One region of the Streptomyces xingningensis genome, then DNA from elsewhere that is predicted to be linked to it. Evidence: riboswitches for the same ligand, from Rfam matches in the RefSeq annotation. Region 1 holds a riboswitch; the other holds the start of a gene.

Evidence for each region. Region 1 has a riboswitch for cobalamin ahead of cobN (cobaltochelatase subunit CobN). Riboswitches for the same ligand answer to the same signal wherever they lie in the genome.
Region 2: it holds a riboswitch for cobalamin, as region 1 does, so the genes downstream of both, ABCR83_RS21000 (ribonucleoside-diphosphate reductase subunit alpha) here and cobN (cobaltochelatase subunit CobN) in region 1, are expected to answer to the same signal.

The regions. Positions count from the first base shown of each region.
Region 1 covers NZ_JBDJPF010000011.1:19,558-30,887, forward strand. Annotated here, with positions in the region: gene ABCR83_RS08425 (VWA domain-containing protein) at 1-57, opposite strand, end outside; gene ABCR83_RS08430 (hypothetical protein) at 151-927, opposite strand; gene cobN (cobaltochelatase subunit CobN) at 1,074-4,694, opposite strand; cobalamin riboswitch at 4,788-4,927, opposite strand; gene ABCR83_RS08440 (cobalamin biosynthesis protein CobG) at 4,975-6,261, shown strand; gene ABCR83_RS08445 (precorrin-8X methylmutase) at 6,258-6,914, shown strand; gene ABCR83_RS08450 (precorrin-2 C(20)-methyltransferase) at 6,911-8,413, shown strand; gene ABCR83_RS08455 (terpene synthase family protein) at 8,491-9,474, opposite strand; gene ABCR83_RS08460 (MFS transporter) at 9,743-11,330, opposite strand, start outside.
Region 2 covers NZ_JBDJPF010000041.1:13,799-25,128, reverse strand. Annotated here, with positions in the region: gene ABCR83_RS21045 (tetratricopeptide repeat protein) at 1-239, opposite strand, end outside; gene ABCR83_RS21040 (hypothetical protein) at 494-823, shown strand; gene ABCR83_RS21035 (hypothetical protein) at 820-1,089, shown strand; gene ABCR83_RS21030 (DUF3311 domain-containing protein) at 1,250-1,513, shown strand; gene mctP (monocarboxylate uptake permease MctP) at 1,510-3,135, shown strand; gene ABCR83_RS21020 (MMPL family transporter) at 3,176-5,527, opposite strand; gene ABCR83_RS21015 (DNA-binding protein) at 5,619-6,032, opposite strand; gene ABCR83_RS21010 (CopG family transcriptional regulator) at 6,029-6,292, opposite strand; gene ABCR83_RS21005 (PhzF family phenazine biosynthesis protein) at 6,310-7,005, opposite strand; adenosylcobalamin-variant (AdoCbl-variant) riboswitch at 7,274-7,371, shown strand; gene ABCR83_RS21000 (ribonucleoside-diphosphate reductase subunit alpha) at 7,542-9,941, shown strand; gene ABCR83_RS20995 (ribonucleotide-diphosphate reductase subunit beta) at 9,941-10,954, shown strand; gene ABCR83_RS20990 (hypothetical protein) at 11,007-11,321, opposite strand.

The DNA.
Region 1 (11,330 bases):
GGCCAGCGCGGCGAGCAGGGCGAAGGTGCCCGCCGCGAGCCGTCTTGTGATGATCATTGGAGCGATCTTAGTGACCATCAGGCGGCCGGTTCAAAACGGGAGTTGACCCGGCCGGGAGGGCATCGGGGAGTGCCCCGATGCCCTGCGGGTTCAGCTGCCCATGCTCTTCTTCAGCTTGTCGACGTCGATGACCTCGGAGGGGGCGGGCGTCTTGCTCGGCACCGGCTTGCCCCAGTCGGAGAAGGTCATCGTGCCGGCCTCCTTGCCCTTCTTGGTGAGGGTGACCGGGTAGGGCTTGCCGGTGGCGGCGATCGTGAGGGTCTGCTCCCCGCCCTTCTCGATCAGCGTGACGACCTGCTGGCCATTGACCGTGGCCGTTTCGCCCTTGGTGAGACCCTTGTCGTCGTCACCCGAGTCCTTGCCGATCTGCTGCTGGAACCCCTTGAGATTGCACATCTCGGCCATGCCCTTGAGCATCTCGTCCTTGGTGCTGCCGTGGATGTAGCGCCCCTTGAACAGCTCAGCCGCGGCCGGGTTGCCCTGCGCCTTCATGAACTTCTCGTCCGGCTTCATCCAGACCTTGTCGCCCAGCTTGATGATCTCCGCGCTGCCCTCGGTGGCGGAGATCGTGCCCGCGCAGTCGCCCTTGCTGTCCAGCGCCAGGTCGAGCTTCATGGCCTGCGGCCCGGTGGGCTGGTCCATCTTCATGCGCACGGACGTGGCCGACAGCAGTTCGTGCTTGGCCTTGTCGGATATCTCCTTGGCCGAGAGGTTCGCCAGCTCATTGCGCGGCTTCTCCTGCTGGGGGCTGCTGCTCGCGGAGGCGGCGTCGTCCTTGCTGTCGGACTTCTTGTCGTCGCTCTTGCTGCACGCCGAGAGACCGACCACCGCTGCCACGCAGGCGGCCGCCACCACAACGCTGTGCATCCGTGCCATTACGCAAGACCCCGTTCCACTGTTCAAAACCGCGTTCCACTGTTCCCCGTCGATTTTACTTTCTTCCCACCATACGGGCTGCCACCGACAGCGGGACCACCGGCCCCACCACTGTCGGCCACCGCGGCACCGCGGGCTCAGCCCTCCTCGGCCTCCCGCTCCCCCTCCGTCTCCAGGTCTCCCTCTGTTTCCAAGAACACCTGCCGCAGCTCCGCCAGCGTCTGCGCGTCCGGCTTGGCCCACATGCCGCGGCTCTCGGCCTCCAGCAGCCGCTCGGCGATGCCGTGCAGCGCCCAGGGGTTGGCGTCCTGGAGGAACGCGCGGTTCTCGGGGTCGAGGACATAGGTCTGGGTGAGCTTGTCGTACATCCAGTCGGGCACCACGCCGGTGGTGGCGTCATAGCCGAACAAGTAGTCCACGGTGGCGGCGAGTTCGAAGGCGCCCTTGTAGCCGTGCCGCCGCATGGCCTCGATCCAGCGGGGGTTGACCACCCGGGCCCGGAAGACCCGGGAGGTCTCCTCGACCAGGGTGCGGGTGCGAACCGTCTCGGGGCGGGTCGAGTCGCCGATGTAGGCGGCCGGGGCGGTGCCCTTGAGCGCGCGTACGGTCGCCACCATGCCGCCGTGGTACTGGAAGTAGTCGTCCGAGTCGGCGATGTCGTGTTCGCGGGTGTCGGTGTTCTTGGCGGCGACTGCGATGCGCCGGTACGCCGTCTCCATCTCCGCACGGGCCGGGCGGCCCTCCAGCCCGCGGCCGTAGGCGTAGCCGCCCCAGACCGTATAGACCTCGGCGAGGTCGGCGTCGGTGCGCCAGTCCCGGCTGTCGATGAGCTGCAGCAGGCCGGCGCCATAGGTGCCCGGGCGGGAGCCGAAGATCCTGGTGGTGGCGCGGCGTTCATCGCCGTGGGCGGCGAGGTCGGCCCGGGCGTGGGCCCGGACGAAGTTGTCCGCGGCGCCCTCGTCCAGGGCGGCGGCCAGCCGCACCGCGTCGTCCAGCAGGCCGATCACATGCGGGAAGGCATCGCGGAAGAACCCGCTGATGCGCAGGGTGACATCGATGCGCGGGCGGCCCAGTTCGGCGAGCGGGATGGGCTCCAGGCCGGTGACCCGGCGTGAGGCGTCGTCCCACACCGGGCGGATGCCCAGCAGGGCGAGGGCCTCGGCGATGTCGTCGCCGGCGGTGCGCATGGCGCTGGTGCCCCACAGGGACAGGCCCACCGACTCGGGCCAGCTGCCCTCGTCGGTGCGGTAGCGCTCCAGCAGGGAGTCGGCGAGGGCCTGGCCGGTCTCCCAGGCGAGACGGCTGGGGACGGCCTTCGGGTCGACGGAGTAGAAGTTGCGGCCGGTCGGCAGCACGTTGACCAGACCGCGCAGCGGGGAGCCGGAGGGGCCCGCCGGGACGAAGCCGCCGGCCAGGGCGTGCACGGCGTGGTCGAGCTCGTCGGTGGTGGCGGCCAGCCGGGGTACCACCTCGCGGGCGGCGAAGTCCAGGATGTCGGCGACCTGTTGCGACTGCCCCTCGGCCACCCGGGCGACCGCGGACGGCTCCCAGCCCGCCTCCTCCATCGCCTCGACGAGCGCGCGGGCCCGCGCCTCGGCCTCGTCGGCGGTGGTGCGGGTGGCGGCGGACTCGTCCAGGCCCAGGGCCTCGCGCAGGCCGGGCAGGGCGGCCGTGCCGCCCCAGATCTGCCGGGCGCGCAGGATGGACAGGACGAGGTTGACGCGCTCGGGGCCGGTGGGCGCGCCGCCCAGGACATGCAGGCCGTCGCGGATCTGGGCGTCCTTGACCTCGCACAGCCAGCCGTCGACGTGCAGCAGGAAGTCGTCGAAGCCGTCGTCCTCCGGGCGGTCCTCGAGGCCGAGGTCGTGGTCGAGCTTGGCGGCCTGGATCAGGGTCCAGATCTGGGCGCGGATCGCCGGGAGCTTCGCCGGGTCCATGGCGGAGATCTGCGCGTACTCGTCGAGGAGCTGCTCCAGCCGCGTGATGTCGCCGTACGACTCGGCGCGGGCCATCGGCGGCACCAGGTGGTCGACCAGCGTGGCGTGGGTGCGGCGCTTGGCCTGGGTGCCCTCGCCGGGGTCGTTGACCAGGAAGGGGTAGACCAACGGGAGGTCGCCCAGGGCGGCGTCGGGGCCGCAGGCGGCGGACAGGCCGGCGTTCTTGCCGGGCAGCCACTCCAGGTTGCCGTGCTTGCCGAGGTGGACCATGGCGTCGGCGCCGAAGCCGCCGTCCTGGCGGGCGGCCGCGATCCAGCGGTAGGCGGCCAAGTAGTGGTGCGAGGGCGGCAGATCGGGGTCGTGGTAGATGGCGATGGGGTTCTCGCCGAAGCCGCGCGGCGGCTGGATGAGGATCAGCAGGTTGCCGCGGCGCAGCGCGGCCAGCACGATGTCCCCTTCGGGGTTGCGGCTGCGGTCGAGGAACATCTCGCCGGGCGCGGGGCCCCAGTGCTCCTCGACGGACTCGCGCAGCCCGGCGGGCAGCTCGGCGTACCAGCGCCGGTAGTCGGCGGCCGGGATGCGGACCGGGTTGCGGGCGAGCTGCTCCTCGGTGAGCCAGTCCTGGTCGTGGCCGCCGGCCTCGATGAGCGCGTAGATCAGCTCGTCGCCGTCGCCGGACTCCAGGCCGGGCACCTCCTCGGTGCCGAAGTCATAGCCCTCCGCGCGCAGCCGGCGCAGCAGGGCGACGGCGCTGGCCGGGGTGTCCAGGCCGACGGCGTTGCCGATGCGGGAGTGCTTGGTGGGGTAGGCGGAGAGGACGAGCGCGAGCCGCTTCTCCGCGGCCGGGATGTGGCGCAGCCGCGCATGCCGGACGGCGATCCCGGCGACGCGGGCGGCGCGTTCGGCGTCGGCGACATAGGCGGGCAGGCCGTCCTCGTCGACCTCCTTGAAGGAGAACGGCACCGTGATGAGGCGCCCGTCGAACTCGGGCACGGCGACCTGGGTCGCGGCGTCGAGCGGGGAGAGCCCCTCGTCGTTCTCCTCCCATGTGCTGCGCGGTCCGGTCAGGCACAGGGCCTGCAGGATGGGGACGTCCAGGGCGGCGAGCGCGCCCGCGTCCCAGGATTCGTCGTCGCCTCCGGCGGAGGCCTCGGCGGGCCGGGTGCCGCCGGCGGCGAGCACGGTGGTGACGACGGCGTCGGCGGCGCGCAGGGTCTCGATCAGCTCGGGCTCGGGGGCCCGGAGCGAGGCGACATACAGCGGCAGCGCCCGGCCTCCGGCGTCCTCGATCGCTCCGCAGAGGGTGTCCACGAAGGCGGTGTTGCCGCTCATGTGGTGGGCGCGGTAGTAGAGCACGGCCACCGCCGGGCCGCTCGCCCCCGGCTTGGGGGCGCGCTGCAGCGCGCCCCACGCCGGGGCGGCGGCGGGGGGTTCGAAGCCATGACCGGTGAGCAGCGCGGTGTCGGAGAGGAAGCGGGCGAGCTGCTCGAGGTTGGCGGGGCCGCCGTGGGCGAGGTAGGCGTGGGCCTCGGCGGCGATGCCGATGGGAACGGTGGAGTGCTCCATCAGCTGGGCGTCGGGGGCCTGTTCGCCGGTGAGGACGACGACCGGGAGGTCCCCGGCGAGCAGCAGGTCGAGCCCTTCCTGCCAGGCGCGGACGCCGCCGAGCAGCCGTACCACGACGAGTTGGGCGCCCTCGAGGAGGGCGGGCAGGCTGTCGAGCGGGAGCCGGGCGGGGTTGGCGAGCCGGTAGGGCACCGGGCCCCCGGCTGCGCGGGCGCTGAGCAGGTCGGTGTCGGAGGTCGACAGGAGAAGGATCACGCGGCGCTCCCGAGTGCGAGTGCTTCGAGGGTCGTCCGTGCGCGGGACCGGAACATGCGCATGCTGCGGCAGGCCTTCCTCGGGGTCCGCGCCCCGGGCGGTGGGAAGACGGCGGGAGTTCCTGACTCGCCCGGCATCGCTGCCGGGCTCACAGTGGCGGGACCGTGCCGGAATCTCACCGGCTTCCTCCCCTGGCGCCGTCTTGGGCGGTGAGCGTCATAGTAGCGATCTCCGGCGCGGGTACGGATTGCGGGGAAAGGCCTCTCGCGAGGGGATAGGTATGCTCGCCGCCATGTCCGTCACCCCCCTGCCCCCCTCGGACCGGGGGAAACCCGTCGTGCGCGAGCGCGGCGACGCGTGCCCCGGCGCGCTGCGGCTGCATGCCGCGGACGACGGGGCGCTGGCCCGTGTCCGGCTGCCCGGCGGATTGCTGACGGCCCGTCAGGCAACGGTACTGGCGGACGCCGGCGACGAGTTGGGCGACGGGCATCTCGACCTCACCTCGCGCGGCAACGTCCAGCTGCGCGGCCTCCGGGACGGCTGCGGCACGGAGCTCGGCGCGCGGCTGCGTGCCGCCGGGCTGCTGCCCTCGGACCGGCATGACCGCGTCCGGAACGTCCTGGCTTCCCCGTTGTGCGGCCTGGACGGACCGGCCATGGTGGATGTACAGGACTGGGCACGCGCCCTGGATACACTCCTCTGTACCGACAAGAGCGAACTATCCGACCTGTCCGGCCGTTTCCTCTTCGGCCTGGACGACGGGCGGGGCGACATCGCGGCACTCGCCCCCGATGTGACATTGATCGCAAGCCCTGACGGCGCGGCCGTCCTGCGCTTCGCCACGGCGGCCCCCGCCCTGCGGATCGCCGCCGGGGACGCACCCCGCGCCGCCGCCCTGGCCGCGCGCGAGTTCCTCGCGGCACTGCGCGAGCACGGCAGCACGGCCTGGCGGGTGCGGGAGCTGCCCGCGGAACAGCGGCCGCGCACCGACCGGTTGGCGGCCCGACTCGCGGCGGCGGGCATCCCGTCCGCCCCGCTCCCCCGCGTCGGCATACCGTCCTGCCCCCCGCCCGCACCGGGCGTCGTCGCCCACGCCGTGTCCGTGGCCGCGCCGCTCGGCCGCCTGACCACCGCGCAGTGGCGGACCGTGGCCGGTGCCGCCGCGCTCGGCGAGCTCAGGGTGACCCCCTGGCGCGGCATCGTCCTCCCCGGCACCGCGCCGGACCGGCTGGCGGACCTCGCGGCCGCCGGACTCATCACCTCCCCCGCCTCCCCGTGGCACGGTGCGGGCGCCTGCGCCGGACGGCCCGGCTGCGCCAAGTCCCGGGCGGACGTACGGGCCGACGCGGCCGCCTGCCTCACCGTCATGCGCACCGGTGGGGCGGGCACGCTGCCGGTGTACTGGTCCGGGTGCGAACGGCGCTGCGGCCACCCGGGCGGCGACTGGGTCGATGTGCTGGCGACCGGCGAGGGTTACCGGGTCGGCGCACCGGGGCGGGCCGCGCGCACCGTGACAGCGACAGACCTGGCCGACGCGGTGGCCACGGCACGGACCACGACACCATGAACAACGACTGCACGACGAGGCACACAGTGTTCGACTACGACAAGGACGGCGCATCCATCTACCGCCAGTCCTTCGCCACCATCCGCGCCGAGGCCGACCTCGGCCAACTGCCGCCGGACGTCAGCCGGGTGGCGGTGCGCATGATCCACGCCTGTGGGATGACCGACCTGGTACCGGACCTCGCCTACTCCCCGCAGGTGGTGGCCCGCGCCCGGGAGGCCCTGTGCGCGGGCGCGCCCATCCTCTGCGACGCCGGCATGGTCGCCAGCGGTGTCACCCGCAAGCGGCTGCCCGCCGACAACGAGGTGCTGTGCACCCTCGCCGACCCCTCCGTGCCCGAACTGGCCCGGCGCCTGGGCACCACCCGCAGCGCCGCCGCACTGGAGCTGTGGCGCGACCGGCTCGATGGCGCGGTGGTGGCCGTCGGCAACGCCCCCACCGCGCTCTTCCGGCTGCTGGAGATGGTCGCGGAGGGCGCGCCGCGCCCGGCCGCGGTGCTGGGCATCCCGGTCGGGTTCATCGGCGCCGCCGAGTCCAAGGAAGCCCTGGCGGACAGCCCCTTGGGGCTGGAGTACCTGGTGGTACGGGGCCGGCGCGGCGGCAGCGCCATGGCCGCGGCCGCGATCAACGCGATAGCGAGCGAGGACGAGTGAGCGAGCACCGGCTTGGACGGCTGTACGGGGTCGGGCTCGGCCCGGGCGACCCGTCCCTGATGACCATACGGGCGGTCGAGGTCATCGCCTCGGCCGATGTCGTCGCATACCACAGCGCCCGGCATGGGCGGAGCATTGCCCGTTCCATCGCCGAACGGCACCTCCGCGCAGGCCACCTCGAGGAGCCGCTGGTCTACCCCGTCACCACGGAGACCACCGACCACCCCGGCGGCTACCGGGGCGCGCTGGAGGAGTTCTACGAGCAGGCCGCGGCCCGGCTGGCCGCGCATCTGGACGCGGGGCGCACGGTCGCGGTGCTCGCGGAAGGCGATCCGCTCTTCTACAGCTCGTATATGCATATGCACAAGCGGCTGGCCCACCGCTACCCGACGGAGGTGATCCCCGGTGTCACCTCCGTCAGCGCGGCCGCGGCCCGGCTGGGTGAACCGCTCGTCGAGGGCGAGGAGGTGCTGACAATCCTGCCGGGCACGCTGCCCGAGGAGGAGCTGGCGGCGCGGCTGGCGTCCACCGACTCCGCGGTGGTGATGAAGCTCGGCCGCACCTTCCCCGCCGTGCGGGGCGCGTTGGAGCGCTCGGGCCGGCTGGCAGAGGCCCGTTATGTCGAGCGCGCCACGATGAGCGGCGAGCGCACCGGGCGGCTGGCGGAGATGGACCCGGAGTCGGTGCCGTACTTCTCGGTGGCGGTGCTGCCGAGCCGCGTCGGCTCGGATCCGGTGGTGGACCGGGGCGAGGTGGTGGTCGTCGGCCTCGGTCCGGCGGGCCCGCTGTGGCTGACTCCGGAGGCACGCGGCGAACTCGCCGCCGCACAGGACGTCGTCGGCTACCGCACCTATGTGGACCGGGTGCCCGCCCGCCCCGGCCAGCGCCGCCACCCCTCCGACAACAAGGTGGAGTCGGAGCGCGCCGAGTTCGCCCTCGACCTCGCCCGGCAGGGCCGCCGGGTGGCCGTGGTCTCCTCCGGCGATCCGGGCGTATTCGCCATGGCGACGGCCGTGTTGGAGGTCGCTTCCCAGGCCCCCTACCACGAGGTTCCGGTGCGCGTCGTCCCCGGCATGACGGCCGCCCACGCGGCGGCCTCCCGCGCGGGAGCCCCGCTGGGCCACGACTATGCGGTCGTCTCCCTCTCCGACCGGCTCAAGCCCTGGGAGGTCATCGCCTCCCGCCTGCGCGCCGCCGCCGGGGCCGACTTGGTGCTCGCCCTCTACAACCCCGGCTCCCACAGCCGTAGTTGGCAGCTGGGCAAGGCCCGCGACCTGCTGCTGGAGCATCGTTCGCCGGATACTCCGGTGGTGCTGGGCCGCGATGTGGGCGGGCCGCAGGAGAGCGTACGGATCGTCCGGCTCGGCGAACTCGACCCGGAGCAGGTGGACATGCGCACCATCCTGATCGTGGGGTCGACACAGACGCAGGTCGTACGGCGCGGGGAGGGTGGCAGCGAGGAGATCGTCTGGACGCCGAGGCGGTATCCGGAGGGTTGACCGGCCGCGGGCATCGGCACCCGCCGTGCCCGCGGAGGAATCCCAGGACTTCGACTCCGGCAGACGCTCCTACGCTCTTACGCGCGTGCGAAGATGTTGTCCACCGTCTCGGCGTAGCGGCCCGACACCTGGTCCCAGTCATAGACTCCGCGCATCACGGAGCGCAAGGCGTCCGTGCGGTATCGCTCGATGGCGGACCGCTGGTTGTCGTCAAGGCGAAGGCTGTCGTACAGCTGTGGCAGTTCGCTCTCCAGGGCGAGGAATCGTTCCGTTCGCCGGCTGAGCAGCTCGCAGATGATTTCGATGCTCCGAGTGCGGGAGCACCGGTTCTCGCGCTCGACGAGATGGACGAGGTTGTGGTCTCCGCATGCCTCTTCCTTCTCCACCGAGACGATGTCGTTCTCGAAGATGACCACCTCTGCGACAATGCGTCGCATCTCGGCCATCAGGGGGGTGTGGTAGGCCGAGTCGGGTACCTCGAAGTGGCCCAGTCGTTCCGCGATATCGAGGACACCCCGGGCTCCTATGGTGTGGTTGCGCAGGGCCAGTTGATCGTTCAGGCGAAGAGTGCCGCCCTCCATCCGATGGGTGGCTTCAGCGACATTGCCGGTCAGGTAGTCACGCCAATGGCGGGCCGCACGGTCGCGCCAGCTCTCCGACATGCCTTCGCAGCAGCGGGCCCAGAGATCGGCGAAGGCGGCAACGACGGGAGCCGCATTCCGCGGCGGAATGCACTGAGGCGAATCCAGTACCGCGGCGACCGAGTCGGTGAGCTGTTCGGCAAGTGCCGGGTCCTGTCCTATGGGGCCATCGAATTGGTCGTCGAAGATGAAGTACCAGGATTGCTGGTCGACTCCCAGGTCGAGGTCGGCGCCCGTTGCCGAGGGGTGGAACCGTGCGGCCAGACCGGCGTAGTCGCCCTGGAGATGGCGGACTTCGGATTCCTCGGTGGGGAGCAGACCTAAAGAACGAGGCCATGCGAGATGGCAGCGGCGGGCACGCTCGGCATCCCGGCTTATTCGGCTGGGGAAGGGGATGTGCTGTGGAACGCCTTGAGGCATGGCCCGACTGCTTTCTCTTCGCCTGTCTGTCGCAGCCCCGCCCGCAGTGTGGCGCGGCGTGGCGCCGTCAACTTATGGGGCTGATGGGGCAGTTGGGGCGACATGAAGGCTTCTATGTCAGGTCAGCGGTCCGGCCCGCACCGGTAACGGGTCTGGTAGGCGGTGTCCGGCGTGGCGCCATGCACCGAGGCAGGGGCGCGGGTGCGGGCGGACGTTCTTGATCTCAAGCCGCCACTGAAGTGACAGACCTACGGCCGGACTTACGAGATCAGAAGCCGGCCCCGGCCGCCGGCGCGCCGTGGCTGACCCCGCCGCGGTCCGGTGCGGGGACGAGGGCAGTGGCGATGAGCCCGAGGAGGACGAAGCCCGCAGCGGCGTAACTGCCGAGGGCGATGCCCTCGGTCATCGCCGAATGTGCCGCACCGGCCACCGAGGCGGTCTGCGGGTGGGCCGCCAGGGGTTCGATCGCGGCTCCGGCGCTGTCGGTTACGGTACGGGTGAGCCTGGCGGACTGCGCCGCGGGCAGGCCGGTCGCGGCGAGACGGTCATGCAGCCGGGTGCTCAGAGCGGTGAAGAACATCGTGGTGAGCACGGCGATGCCCAGGGCGGAGCCCAGTTGGCGGAAGGCGCTCTGGATGCCGGACCCCTGCCCGGCGCTGCGGACGGGAACGTCGGCGAGCACCACGCTGGTGACCTGCGCCGTGGCGAACCCCACGCCGATGCCGTAGAGGAACAGAACCAGCGCGATGGACCACCATGGGCTGTCCATTGAGGCGATCAGTCCCAGCAATGCCAGGCCCGCGGCCTCCAGGGCCAGACCGATGCGGACCTGGCCGAGAGAGGTGATCCTGGCGGCCATCCCGAAGGCGGCCCCACTGGCGACAAGGCTGCCCAAGGCCAGGGGGACCAGGGCGAGTCCGGCCTGGAGGGCGCTGTAGCCGAGGGTGAACTGGAGCCACAAAGGGAGCACGGCGACGATGCCGAACTCACCAAGGCCGATGATCAAGGTGACGATGTTGCCGTTGCGGAAGGAGGCGATGGAAAAAAGACGGACGTCCATCAGCGCCCGCTCGTCATCACCGCCTCGACTGATGGCCACCTGTCGACGGATGAACGCGATCAGTGCCACGACGGACAGCACCAGCGCGACCAGCACGGGGGAAGGCCCGCCGGTCCAGGAGAAGCCGAGGATGTCGAGCGGCCGGACGGTGGTGAGCCACCCTCGGGTGCGTCCCTCGACGAGCCCAAAGGCGAGCAGGCCGAGACCGAGGACGGACAGCACTGCGCCGGCCACGTCGATGCGCCCGCTGGTCCGGGGCGAGGGTACGAGGCACCTCACCACCCCGACACAGATCAGCGCGGCAAGGGGAACATTGATGCCGAACGCCCAGCGCCAGGAGGCGTGTTCGGCGAGCCAGCCGCCCAGCAGCGGGCCGAGCGCCGAGGCGGCGCCGATGGTGGAGCCCCAGACGGCGAACGCCTGGCCACGCGCCTTGCCGGTGAAGGTCGCGTTGAGCAGGGACAGTGAGGTCGGCATGATCAGCGCCGCACCCGCACCCTGCAGGAATCGGGCCAGCACCAGCAAGCCTCCGGTGGGCGCGAGCCCGGCCAGCATGCTGGTGACGCCGAAGATCACAGTACCCGCGATGAAGATCCGCCGGGCGCCGAGGATGTCCGCGAAACGCCCCGCCGGCAAGAGCAGCGCCGCGATGACAATGGCGTAGGACTCCTGAACCCACTGCGCCTGGGCGGAGTTGACACCCAGGTCCTCAATGACCGAAGGGACGATCACATTGACGATCGTGGAGTCCACCACGATCAGGGCCACCCCCAGGGCGATGAAGATCAGGCCAAGC
Region 2 (11,330 bases), on a different contig from region 1:
GCGCGTCGCCTGCGCTCGCCGGTGAGGCCCAGCTCAAGGGCCTGCTGGTAGAGCGGTATGGCCAGGTCGGAGTGGCCGGTCGTATCAAGGGCGGCCGCACGCTCGAAAATGCCGTCGCCATTGGCGGCGGGGGCCTCGGCGGCAAGCCTCTCGATCAGGGCCAGGAAGTCTTCCTCGCCATGCCGGTCGATCGACGCCCAGGCGTCCGCCACCCGTCGTTCCCAGTCCGCTGCGTTCACCGGCCGAGAGTCGCAGTCGGCCGCGGACCCGGTCAAGGCCTTTATGCCGATACCGGGCTTCGGTGACTTGCGTACCGAATCGTAGAACCGACTCCCTGCATGCGGAAACTTTGCCAAGTCTTGTACACGGTAGGCGACTTGGTCGTAGCGTGGGCCTACGGCAGATCGGTGGATCCGATGAGGCGGTGCCTATGTCGTTCGCAGCCGAGTGGGCTCAAGTCAAGTCCGAGGCGGCACAGCGAAGTTCACCCCATATGCAGCTGAACCACGCCGCACCGAAGAGTGGCGGAGACAACGGTGATTACGTGGTCACATCGAGCGACCTGGCCCACGTCGCCCACTGTGCTTACCGACTGCACGGCGGGTTGAAGGCGGCCGGCGGCCATGCGGACAAGAACAGCAAGCAGGCCGGGGCCGAGCTCGCCGGTGACCATCTGTCATCCGGCGCGGCACTCACCAGGCTCGCATCCACCTGGGAATCCCGGGTGAAAACGCTGCAGGAGGCCTGTGCACACATTTTCAATCACTTGATCTACTCCGAGCGGGTGGCCGGAGACAGCGATGAAGAAATCGCCACCAGTTGAAGATCGACGCCATGAACTTCAGTCGCACGCCCTTGAAGTTCAGGAACATCGAGAGAGCCGCGATCGGCGACGACGGAGTGGTGGCCGACGATGGTGTCTTCGTCGTGAATCGCTGTACCTACCGGGGTAGGCAGCAGATCTATATCCTCCAGATCGATGTCTTGGAAGCAAAGGGACAGAAGTCTCTCAAGCTCCGCAACGAACTGACCCACTTCGCCAAGTCATACCTCCCGACCGGCCTCAAGCTGATGGGCTGCGCAGCGTAGGCCGCCGCACGGCAACCGGGCCCGCTCCGGCAGCCCCGCCCGCACCTCCAGCAGGTCGTTGCCATACCGATATCCGGACAGGGGGTGACGCCCGGAGGCACCCTCCCCTAGATTGCGTGCGCATCACGCAAGTGACCGCACACGGGGACGGAGTCACCGCATGTCGGAACCAGAGCCACCGCCAGGCAATCGCAAACCGGTCATGCCCCTGCCGCTGGTGCTCGCGGGCATCTGCCTGGTCATCCCCTTCGGCGCGATGTTGTGGGTGGACTCCTATTCCCGGCTCACGCCCGCCTTCATCGGCATCCCGTTCTTCTACTGGTACCAGATGCTGTGGGTGCTGATCTCCACGCTGCTCACGGTGGTCGCCTACCTGCTGGTGCGGCACCACCAGCGCGCCCGCAAGGGCGGTGAGCGAGGATGAAGCACGACGTCAACGGCGTGGCACTGGCCGTGTTCATCGTCCTGTTCCTGGTCGTCACGGTCATGGGCTTCCTGGCCTCGAAGTGGCGGCGCGCGGAGAATGCGGACAACCTCGATGAATGGGGCCTCGGCGGGCGGTCGTTCGGCACCTGGGTCACCTGGTTCCTGCTCGGCGGCGATCTCTACACCGCGTACACCTTCGTCGCCGTTCCGGCGGCGATCTACGCGGGCGGTGCGGCCGGGTTCTTCGCGGTGCCGTACACCATCCTCTGCTATCCGCTGGTCTTCACCTTCCTGCCCCGCCTGTGGTCGGTGTCCCACAAGCACGGCTATGTGACGTCCTCGGACTTCGTGCGCGGACGGTTCGGGTCCAAGGGGCTGTCGCTGGCGCTGGCGCTCACCGGGATTCTGGCGACCATGCCCTATATCGCGCTCCAACTGGTGGGCATTCAGGCCGTGCTGGATGTGATGGGCGTCGGCGGTGGTGAGAACACCAACTGGTTTGTGAAGGACCTTCCCCTGCTGATCGCCTTCGGCGTGCTGGCGGCCTATACGTACTCCTCCGGGCTGCGGGCTCCCGCGCTGATCGCCTTCGTCAAGGACGCCCTGATCTATATCGTCATCGCGGTGGCGATCATCTACATCCCGATCAAGCTCGGTGGCTTCGGTGACATCTTCGCCAAGGCGGGTCACGCCTACGCGACCGTCGGTCCGTCCGGCAAACCGCGTGGCTCGCTCATCACGGGCCCGGACGCCCAGTGGGCGTATGCGACGCTCGCCCTCGGTTCGGCGATGGCGCTGTTTCTCTATCCGCACTCGGTGACGGCCGTGCTCTCCAGCCGGAGCCGGAACGTCATCCGGCGCAACACCACGATTCTGCCGCTGTATTCGCTGATGCTGGGACTGCTGGCGATGCTCGGCTTTATGGCCATCGCGGCCGGAATCAAGGTGAAGAACGGGCAGTTGGCGATTCCGGAGCTGTTCGCCAAGATGTTCCCGGACTGGTTCACCGGTGTGGCCTTCGCGGCGATCGGCATCGGGGCGCTGGTGCCGGCCGCCATCATGTCGATCGCGGCCGCGAATCTCTTCACCCGCAATATCTACAAGGACTTCCTCCGGCCGGATGCCTCGCCCGCGCACGAGGCCAAGGTGTCCAAGCTGGCCTCGCTGCTGGTGAAGGTCGGGGCGCTGGTGTTCGTCCTCACCATGGACAAGACGGTGGCGATCAACTTCCAGCTGCTGGGCGGTATCTGGATCCTCCAGACCGTGCCCGCGCTGGTGGGCGGGCTCTTCACCCGCTGGTTCCACCGGTGGGCGCTGCTCGCGGGCTGGGCGGTCGGCATGGGTTACGGGACATGGCGGGCGTATGAGACGCCGAGCGCCACCCAGGATCACTTCGGCAACACCAACCTGATCCCGTTCATCGGGGAGAAGGGATACATAGGGCTGACCGCATTTGTGCTGAATGTGGTGACGGTCGTGGTGCTGACGGTCGTCCTCAAGGCGGTCAAGGCCCCCGACGGGGTGGACGAGACCACCGCGGAGGACTACACGGCGGACGCGGGCGAGCCGGGTGTCAGCGCCGGACTCCCGCCCGCCACGGCGGGTGCCGGCGGGCATTGAGTCCGGCCGTGCCGGAGCGGGCGGCACCGGGGGTGGTCGCTCAGCCGGGCCGGTCGCCCCGGCCGACGAGTTCGTCCGCCGTCGCGGACGCGGGCTCCGGGACCCGGCGGGCGGTGCCGCGCCCCGGCGCGGGCCACCAGTTGGCGCTGCCCACCAGGGACATCACGGCGGGCACCAGCAGGGCACGCACCAGGGTGCAGTCGAGCACGACCGCCACCGCGAGGCCGAAGCCGATGAGCTGGAGCATGATGAGGTCGCAGAGGGCGAGGGAGGCCATCACCACGGCGAAGACCAGGGCGGCGGATGTGAAGAGCCGCCCGGTGCGCTGCAGACCGGCGGCGACGGCGAGTTGGGTCGGGGTGCCCCGGCGGTGTTCCTCGAGGATGCGGGAGAGCAGGAAGACCTCGTAGTCCATGGAGAGCCCGAACGCGGTGCAGAACATCACCGCCGGGATGACCACATCCATGGCGGCGGGTCCGTGCATCGGGCCGATCAGCGCCTCCAGCAGGCCCTGTTGGAAGACGGCGACGATGATGCCGAAGGTCGCCGCCAGGCTGAGCGCGTTCAGCAGCACGGCCTTGACCGGCACCAGCACGCTGCGGGTGTAGCCGAACAGCAGCAGGAGGGTGAGCGCCACGGTGAGCAGGACGGCGGTGGGCATCGGGGCGGTCAGGGCGTCCTCGGTGTCGGTGAGGCGGGCGCCGGGGCCACCGACCAGGGCCGGGGCGGGGGCGGGTACCGCCCTCAGCCGCTCGGTCAGTTGGCGGCCGTCGGGGGACAGCGGGGAATCCGTGCTGGGGGTGACGCTCAGCCAGGTCCCGGCCGGGCCGGTGAACTCGCGTGCCGAGGGGCCCGCGTTGGCGGTGAGTTGCCCGCCGCGATAGACGCCGGTGGCGGTCTCCACCTGCCGTACGCCCGGGAGCAGGGACAGGCGGGCGGCGTAGGAGTGCACGGCGGCCTGGTGGTAGCCGGCGCGGAGGTTCGACGGCGCGTCCAGCGGGGGCGGGAGGGCGACATGGACATCGGGCAGCACCACGGCCGCCGCGCCCGTCTCCCCGGGGAAGTCCGTGCGCAGCCGGTGCGAGGCCCGGGCGACCGGCGAGGAGGCCGGCAGGATGCGGTCGTCGTACATGCCGAATCGTGCGTCGAGGCCCGGCGCCGCCAGGACGCCGAGCAGGAGCAGCGTGCCGAGGGCGACCAGCGCGGGTCTCCGGGTCACCCAGATCGCCAGCCGGTACCAGCGGCCTTCGGCCAGCGGGCGAGGGGTGTCGCGGCGCCAACGGGAGAAGATGTCCCAGCGGTTGACCCGCTCCCCCAGCAGCACCAGCAGCGCGGGCAGCACCAGGAACGCCCCGGCGGCCGAGCAGATCGCGACGGCGGCGCCGCCGAGTGCCAGGGAGCGGGTGAGCGGAAGCGGGAAGACCATCAGCGCGCCCAGGGTGGCCGCGACGGTCGTCGCGGAGAAGGCGACGGCACGCCCGGCGGTCCGCATCGTATTGCGGGCCGCGGTGACCGGCGTTGCCCCGGTGGCGAGTTCCTCGCGGTAGCGGCTGACGATGAGCAGGCAGTAGTCGACGGCGAGGCCGAAGCCGAGTGCGGTGGCAATGTTCAGGACGAACATCGACACCGTCATCACCTCGCTGAGCGCGCGCAGCAGGGCGGTCGTGGCGACCACGGCGAAGGCGCCGACCGCGACCGGCAGCAGGGCTGCCACCAGGCTGCCGAAGACCCACAGCAGGATGAGCAGGACCAACGGGGCCACCAGGAGTTCGGCGACCATGGCGCCTTGGGTGCTGAGGCGTTCCATCTCGGAGAAGAGCGCGGTCTCACCGGCGACCGAGATCTTCAGTGGTCCGGCCCGGCCGGTTTCGCGGGTGGTCACCGCCTTGCTCGCGGCGCGAACGGCGCGCTCGTCGCCGTCGAAGCGCACGGCGACGACGGCGCTGTGCCGGTCGTGGCCGCGCAGTTCGGCCGGGTGGTGCGGCCAGTAGCCGCGCACCCAGGCGACCTGCCGGCCGGCGGTGAGACGGGCCGTCAGTTCATGGCCGGCCCGTTCGGCTTCGGGTGCGTCGATGGAGCCCTTGGCGGTGGCGAGCAGCAACAGGTGGGGCTGCCCGGCGGCAAAGCGGTCGGCCAGGAAGGTGTCGGCCCTGGTGGACTCGGCGTGGGCGGGGGTCCAGCCGCCGGGCGCCAGCCGGTCGCCGACCCCGCGGCCGCCGATCGCGGCCGCCAGGGCGACCAGGCACAGCAGGAGGAGGGTGCGCAGGGCGCGGCGGGGCGTGCCATGGAGGGTCCTGCTCAGGGAGGACCGGCGGTACGGGAGGGGCATCACATGGGCGTCCTTCGCGGGGTCGGACGGGGCCAGGAAGCGCGCATTCCGCAGAATAGTCACATAACGTAAAAAAGCGAATACGTTAGGCCATCGGAGCGCGTCGCCGGGCCGAGCTCGGACGCCGGGCCGGGAGCGTCCTCCATCCGCGGAGTCAGATCTTGACGACGGTGATCCGTCCGCCGCAGAGAGCGCTCAGGTCTTCCGGGTCCGAGGTGAGAACGGTGACGGGGCCGGGAGCCGCAAGAACCGTGGCACAAAGCATGGCGTCGATCGCGTACTTGTGCCCGTGCAGCCCCGCATCACCGAGCAGTGCTGTCGCGTGACGGGCGATGGGCTCCGTGACCGGCTCGACGACGATACGGGACAACGCCCATTCCAGAGCCGGGCGTTTGATCCTCGGGTGGACGACCTCGACGATGGTGGCGGCACTTGTGATCACGCGCATGTCGTCCGCGCGCGCCAGGGCGAGCCAGCCGGTGACGTCACGGTCACGCAGCACCGCCTTCGCCAAGCCCTCGCTGTCCAGAGCCAGGGTGCCGCCCGGCACGGCGGGAGAACGCGTCATGCCGCGTCCGTCTCCGAGTGGCGCTGCCGCTCGCGGGCGCGCTGGAGTTGGTCGCGCTTGGCCTGGATCTCTTCTTCGCCGATGGGCCCGTGCTCGGCTTCGGCTACCGAGATGAGCTCGTTGAGGTTGTCGCGCTCGATCTGACGAGCGACCGCAGCGGCAACATAGGCGGACAGCCCCGAGGGGCCGCTGCGGGCGCGGGCGGCTTCCGCGATGTCCCGGGGCATGGTGATCGAGTACTTTTGGGTAGGCTCGCTCATGCTCCTTATGCTACCTCTTACACTCCGACATCCGGCCGGTCAGGCGCGCGTTCTGCATCGCCGACCCGTCCCCCGACCGCCACCAGGCCGTCCCCCTCGAACCGGGTGAGGATCTGCGAGCCGGACCCCTGACGGATGTCCAGCGACCGCCCCAGCTGCGCGGTCAGCACGATCGCCGCGGCGCCCGTCGCCTCGTCCTCCACGATGTCGTCCCCGCGCCGGGGAAAGCCCCGGGCCCGGACGACGCCCCCGGCCTCGTCCAGCCAGGCCCAGGCGTAGAGCCAGCCCTCGCCCGGCGGCGGGGCGGGCAGGGCGTCCACCTCGGCGGCCGTGGCGAACCGTTGGGTACGCCGCCCGGAGGCCCACTCGGCGCGGACGCGGATCCAGGTGACGTCGCCCTCGGCCCAGGCCGGTACCTCACCGGCCGGCGGCCGGAGCACCTGCACGGCGTGGCCGTACCGCTGCCGCAGCAGCCAGGCGGCACCGATCAGCGGGTGCCCGCCGAAGGCGAGACGGGCACTCGGCAGGTAAATGTCCATTTCGCCCCGGTCCGGGTCGTCGATGAACACCGTCTCGCTGAACCCCAGTTGGGCAGCCAGGCGCTGCCGCCCGGCCGGGCCGGGCACGGCGGATCCGTCGTACACCACACCGAGCGGATTGCCGCCCGCGCCCTCCGGGCCGACGAATACCCGCACCACCTCGTGATCGGCCATGGCCCGATTCAACCACCGCGTGACAAGGGTCACGCGCCGGGGACCCGGCGGGCAACCCCCTCGGAAGACGGGTGCGTTGCCCGCCCCCCAGGGCGCCCTTGCAGGCGCCCTGGGGGCCCTGAGGGGCTGTGAGGCCCCCGCGGCACCCACCCCGGCCGCGCCCGCCCAAGCCACCCGCTACGCCCCGCCCATGGGCGCAGTATCGCGTTCCCGGCACTAGATGTGGGGGCGCATGCGATCACCGGCACTAGATGTATGCTCGTCCTCGCTGTCGCCGCAGGGGAATCCGGTGAAAATCCAGAACTGTCCCGCAACGGTGAATGTATGCGCATTTGTGCATGCGGAAGTCCGAGGACCTGCCGACGGCGCGCCCATGTCCGAGCCGCTCCGGCCCGGCCGTCGGGCGTCGAATACGTCCGGGCCTCGCGGGTTGGGCCGAGGGACGCTGCGCGCATGCCGTCAGGCGATCAGGCATGCCCGTATGCGACCGTCGCGCGCACCCGCCCGGCCCCCAGCCGAGCGAGGGAGAGCCACACGTGACCATCGCGCCCGCCGATCCGGTGTCAGGTCCCGTCCCAGCGACGTCGGAAGCGACCGGCGGTCCCGGGACCGCGCTGCTGCGCACCCTGACCGAACTCACCGCCGATCTGCCCGCCACCGACCCCGGCAAGGTCGCGGCCGCCGCGCTGCGCGGCCGGCACCCCGGCTCCGACGAGGCCGAACTCCGGTCGCTGGCCACCGAGGCCGCGGCCGGGCTGATCGCGGAGGAGCCCGAGTACTCCCGGCTCGCCGCCCGGCTGCTCACCCGCGCCATCGCCGAGGAGGCGGCCGGACAGGGGGCGGCCTCCTTCTCCGCCTCGGTCGCGGTCGGGCACCGCGAGGGCCTGATCGCGGACGGGACCGCGGAGTTTGTGCGGACGCACGCCGAGCGACTCGACGGGCTGGTGGATTCCGCGCTGGCCGAAGGCGCCGACGACCGCTTCGGCTACTTCGGGCTGCGCACCCTGCACAGCCGTTACCTGCTCCGGCACCCGATCACCCGCGATGTGATCGAGACCCCGCAGCACTTCCTGCTGCGGGTGGCCTGTGGCCTGGCCGAGGACCACTCGGAGCGGGCACTGGCGGACGTCGCCGAGCTGTACCGGCTGACCAGCACGCTCTCCTATCTGCCCTCCTCCCCCACGCTCTTCAACTCCGGCACCAGGCACCCGCAGATGTCCTCCTGCTATCTGCTGGACTCGCCGCTGGACCAGCTGGACTCGATCTACGACCGCTACCACCAGGTGGCCCGGCTGTCCAAGCACGCGGGCGGCATCGGACTGTCGTACTCCCGCATCCGCTCACGCGGTTCGCTGATCCGGGGCACCAACGGGCACTCCAACGGCATCGTGCCGTTCCTGCGCACACTGGACGCCTCCGTCGCGGCCGTCAACCAGGGGGGCAGGCGCAAGGGCGCGGCCTGTGTCTACCTGGAGACCTGGCACGCGGACCTCGAGGAGTTCCTGGAACTGCGGGACAACACGGGCGAAGAGGCCCGCCGCACCCACAACCTCAACATCGCGCACTGGATCCCGGACGAGTTCATGCGCCGGGTCGAGGCGGACGCCGACTGGTCGCTGTTCTCCCCGGTGGACGCGCCGGACCTGGTCGACCTCTACGGTGCCGAGTTCGACACCGCGTACCGGAAGTACGAGGCCGAGGGCAAGGCCGTCAAGTCCATCCCGGCGCGGGTGCTCTACGCGCGGATGATGCGCACCCTCGCGCAGACCGGCAACGGCTGGATGACCTTCAAGGACGCCGCCAACCGCACCGCCAACCAGACCGCCGAGCCCGGCCGGGTCGTCCACTCGTCCAATCTCTGCACGGAGATCCTCGAGGTGACGGACGACGGCGAGACGGCGGTCTGCAACCTGGGTTCGGTCAACCTCGCCGCGCATCTCGGTGACAGCGGCGAGCTGGACTGGGAGCGGCTGGACCGCACCGTCCGTACCGCCGTGACCTTCCTCGACCGCGTGGTGGACATCAACTACTACCCGACCGAGCAGGCGGGCGCCTCCAACTCCCGCTGGCGGCCGGTCGGTCTGGGCCTGATGGGCCTGCAGGATGTGTTCTTCCGGCTGCGGCTGCCCTTCGACTCGCCCGAGGCGACGGCGCTCTCCACCCGGATCTCCGAGCGCATCATGCTCGCCGCGTACGAGGCCTCCGCCGACCTGGCCGAGCGGCACGGCCCGCACCCGGCCTGGTCCGCGACCCGGACCGCGCGCGGAGTGCTGCACCCCGACCACTACCCCAACGCCGAGCCCCGCTGGGCGGACCGCTGGGCGGCGCTGCGCACCCGGATCGCCTCGGTGGGCATGCGCAACTCGCTGCTGCTGGCGATCGCTCCCACGGCGACCATCGCGTCGATCGCGGGCGTGTACGAGTGCATCGAGCCGCAGGTCTCCAACCTCTTCAAGCGCGAGACGCTCAGCGGCGAGTTCCTCCAGGTCAACACCTACCTGGTGGAGGACCTGAAGAAGCTCGGTGTCTGGGACCGCACCACGCGGGACGCCCTGACGGACGCCAACGGCTCGATCCAGGAGATGAACTGGATCCCGCAGGAGGTGCGCGATCTCTACCGCACCGCCTGGGAGATCCCGCAGCGCGCCCTGATCGACATGGCCGCGGCCCGTACCCCCTACCTGGACCAGAGCCAGTCGCTGAACCTCTTCATGGCCTCGCCCACCATCGGCAAGCTCAGCTCGATGTACGCCTACGCCTGGAAGCAGGGCATCAAGACGACGTACTACCTGCGTTCGCGCCCGGCGACCCGGATCGCCCGCGCGGCCTCGTCAGCCTCCTCCGCCGCCCCCGTCCCCGTCCAGCAGGCCGCGCCCGACGCGGACGCCATCGCCTGCTCCCTTGAGAACCCCGAGTCCTGCGAGGCCTGCCAGTAATGAGTGCCGAGAACAAGAACCTGCTCGACCCCGGCTTCGAGCTGACGCTGCGTCCGATGCGGTACCCGGACTTCTACGACCGCTACCGTGACGCGATCAAGAACACCTGGACCGTGGAGGAGGTCGACCTCCACTCCGACGTGGCCGACCTCGCCAAACTCTCCCCGGGCGAGCAGCACATGATCGGCCGTCTGGTCGCGTTCTTCGCGACGGGCGACTCGATCGTGGCCAACAACCTGGTGCTGACGCTGTACAAGCACATCAACTCCCCCGAGGCGCGGCTGTACTTGTCGCGGCAGCTGTTCGAGGAGGCCGTGCACGTCCAGTTCTATCTGACGCTGCTGGACACCTACCTCCCCGACCCGGACGACCGCGCCGCCGCCTTCGCGGCCGTGGAGAACATCCCGTCCATCCGGGAAAAGGCCCAGTTCTGCTTCAAGTGGATGGATTCGGTAGAGAAGATCGACCGGCTGGAGACCAAGGCCGACCGCCGCCGCTTCCTGCTCAACCTGATCTGCTTCGCGGCGTGCATCGAGGGGCTGTTCTTCTACGGCGCGTTCGCCTATGTCTACTGGTTCCGCTCGCGGGGCCTGCTGCACGGTCTGGCGACCGGCACCAACTGGGTGTTCCGCGACGAGACCATGCACATGAACTTCGCGTTCGAGGTGGTGGACACCGTCCGCCGGGAGGAGCCCGAACTCTTTGACGACGAGCTCCAACAGCAGGTCACCGACATGCTGAAGGAGGCGGTCGAGGCGGAGCTGCAGTTCGGCCGCGACCTGTGCGGGGACGGGCTGCCGGGCATGAACACCGAGTCGATGCGCGAGTATCTGCAGTGCGTGGCCGACCAGCGGCTGCAGCGGCTGGGCTTCGCTCCGGTCTATGGCTCGGAGAACCCGTTCTCCTTCATGGAGCTGCAGAATGTGCAGGAGCTGACCAACTTCTTCGAGCGGCGGGCGTCCGCGTACCAGGTCGCGGTGGAAGGTTCGGTCTCGTTCGACGACGAGTTCTAGCCCGTTCCCTCGCCCCGCCGCCGGAATCGGTTCCGGCGGCGGGGCTGCCTGTTCATTCCTCTTCGTCTTCTTCCTCTTCCGAGGGATCCACCGGGGCATGGTTGTAGAGGATGTTCTGCAACTCGATGGCTCTTGTGTGGAGCTTCGTCCACTCCTCGTGGGATCCCATGGGGTGCAAGGTCCCCGATTCCTCTCCCAGGGCCAACAGCCTCTCCAAGCTCCGTCGTGCCGACTCGAGCCGCGAGTCGAGAGAACGCCGCTCGTCCACCAGTTGCTCGGGAAGGGACTTCTTGGTTCCGGCTGCGCTGTCCGACGCTCTCCTTTCGTCCTCCATATCAGCCGCAAGCTGAGGGTCCGAAGCCGCCACGACACTCAG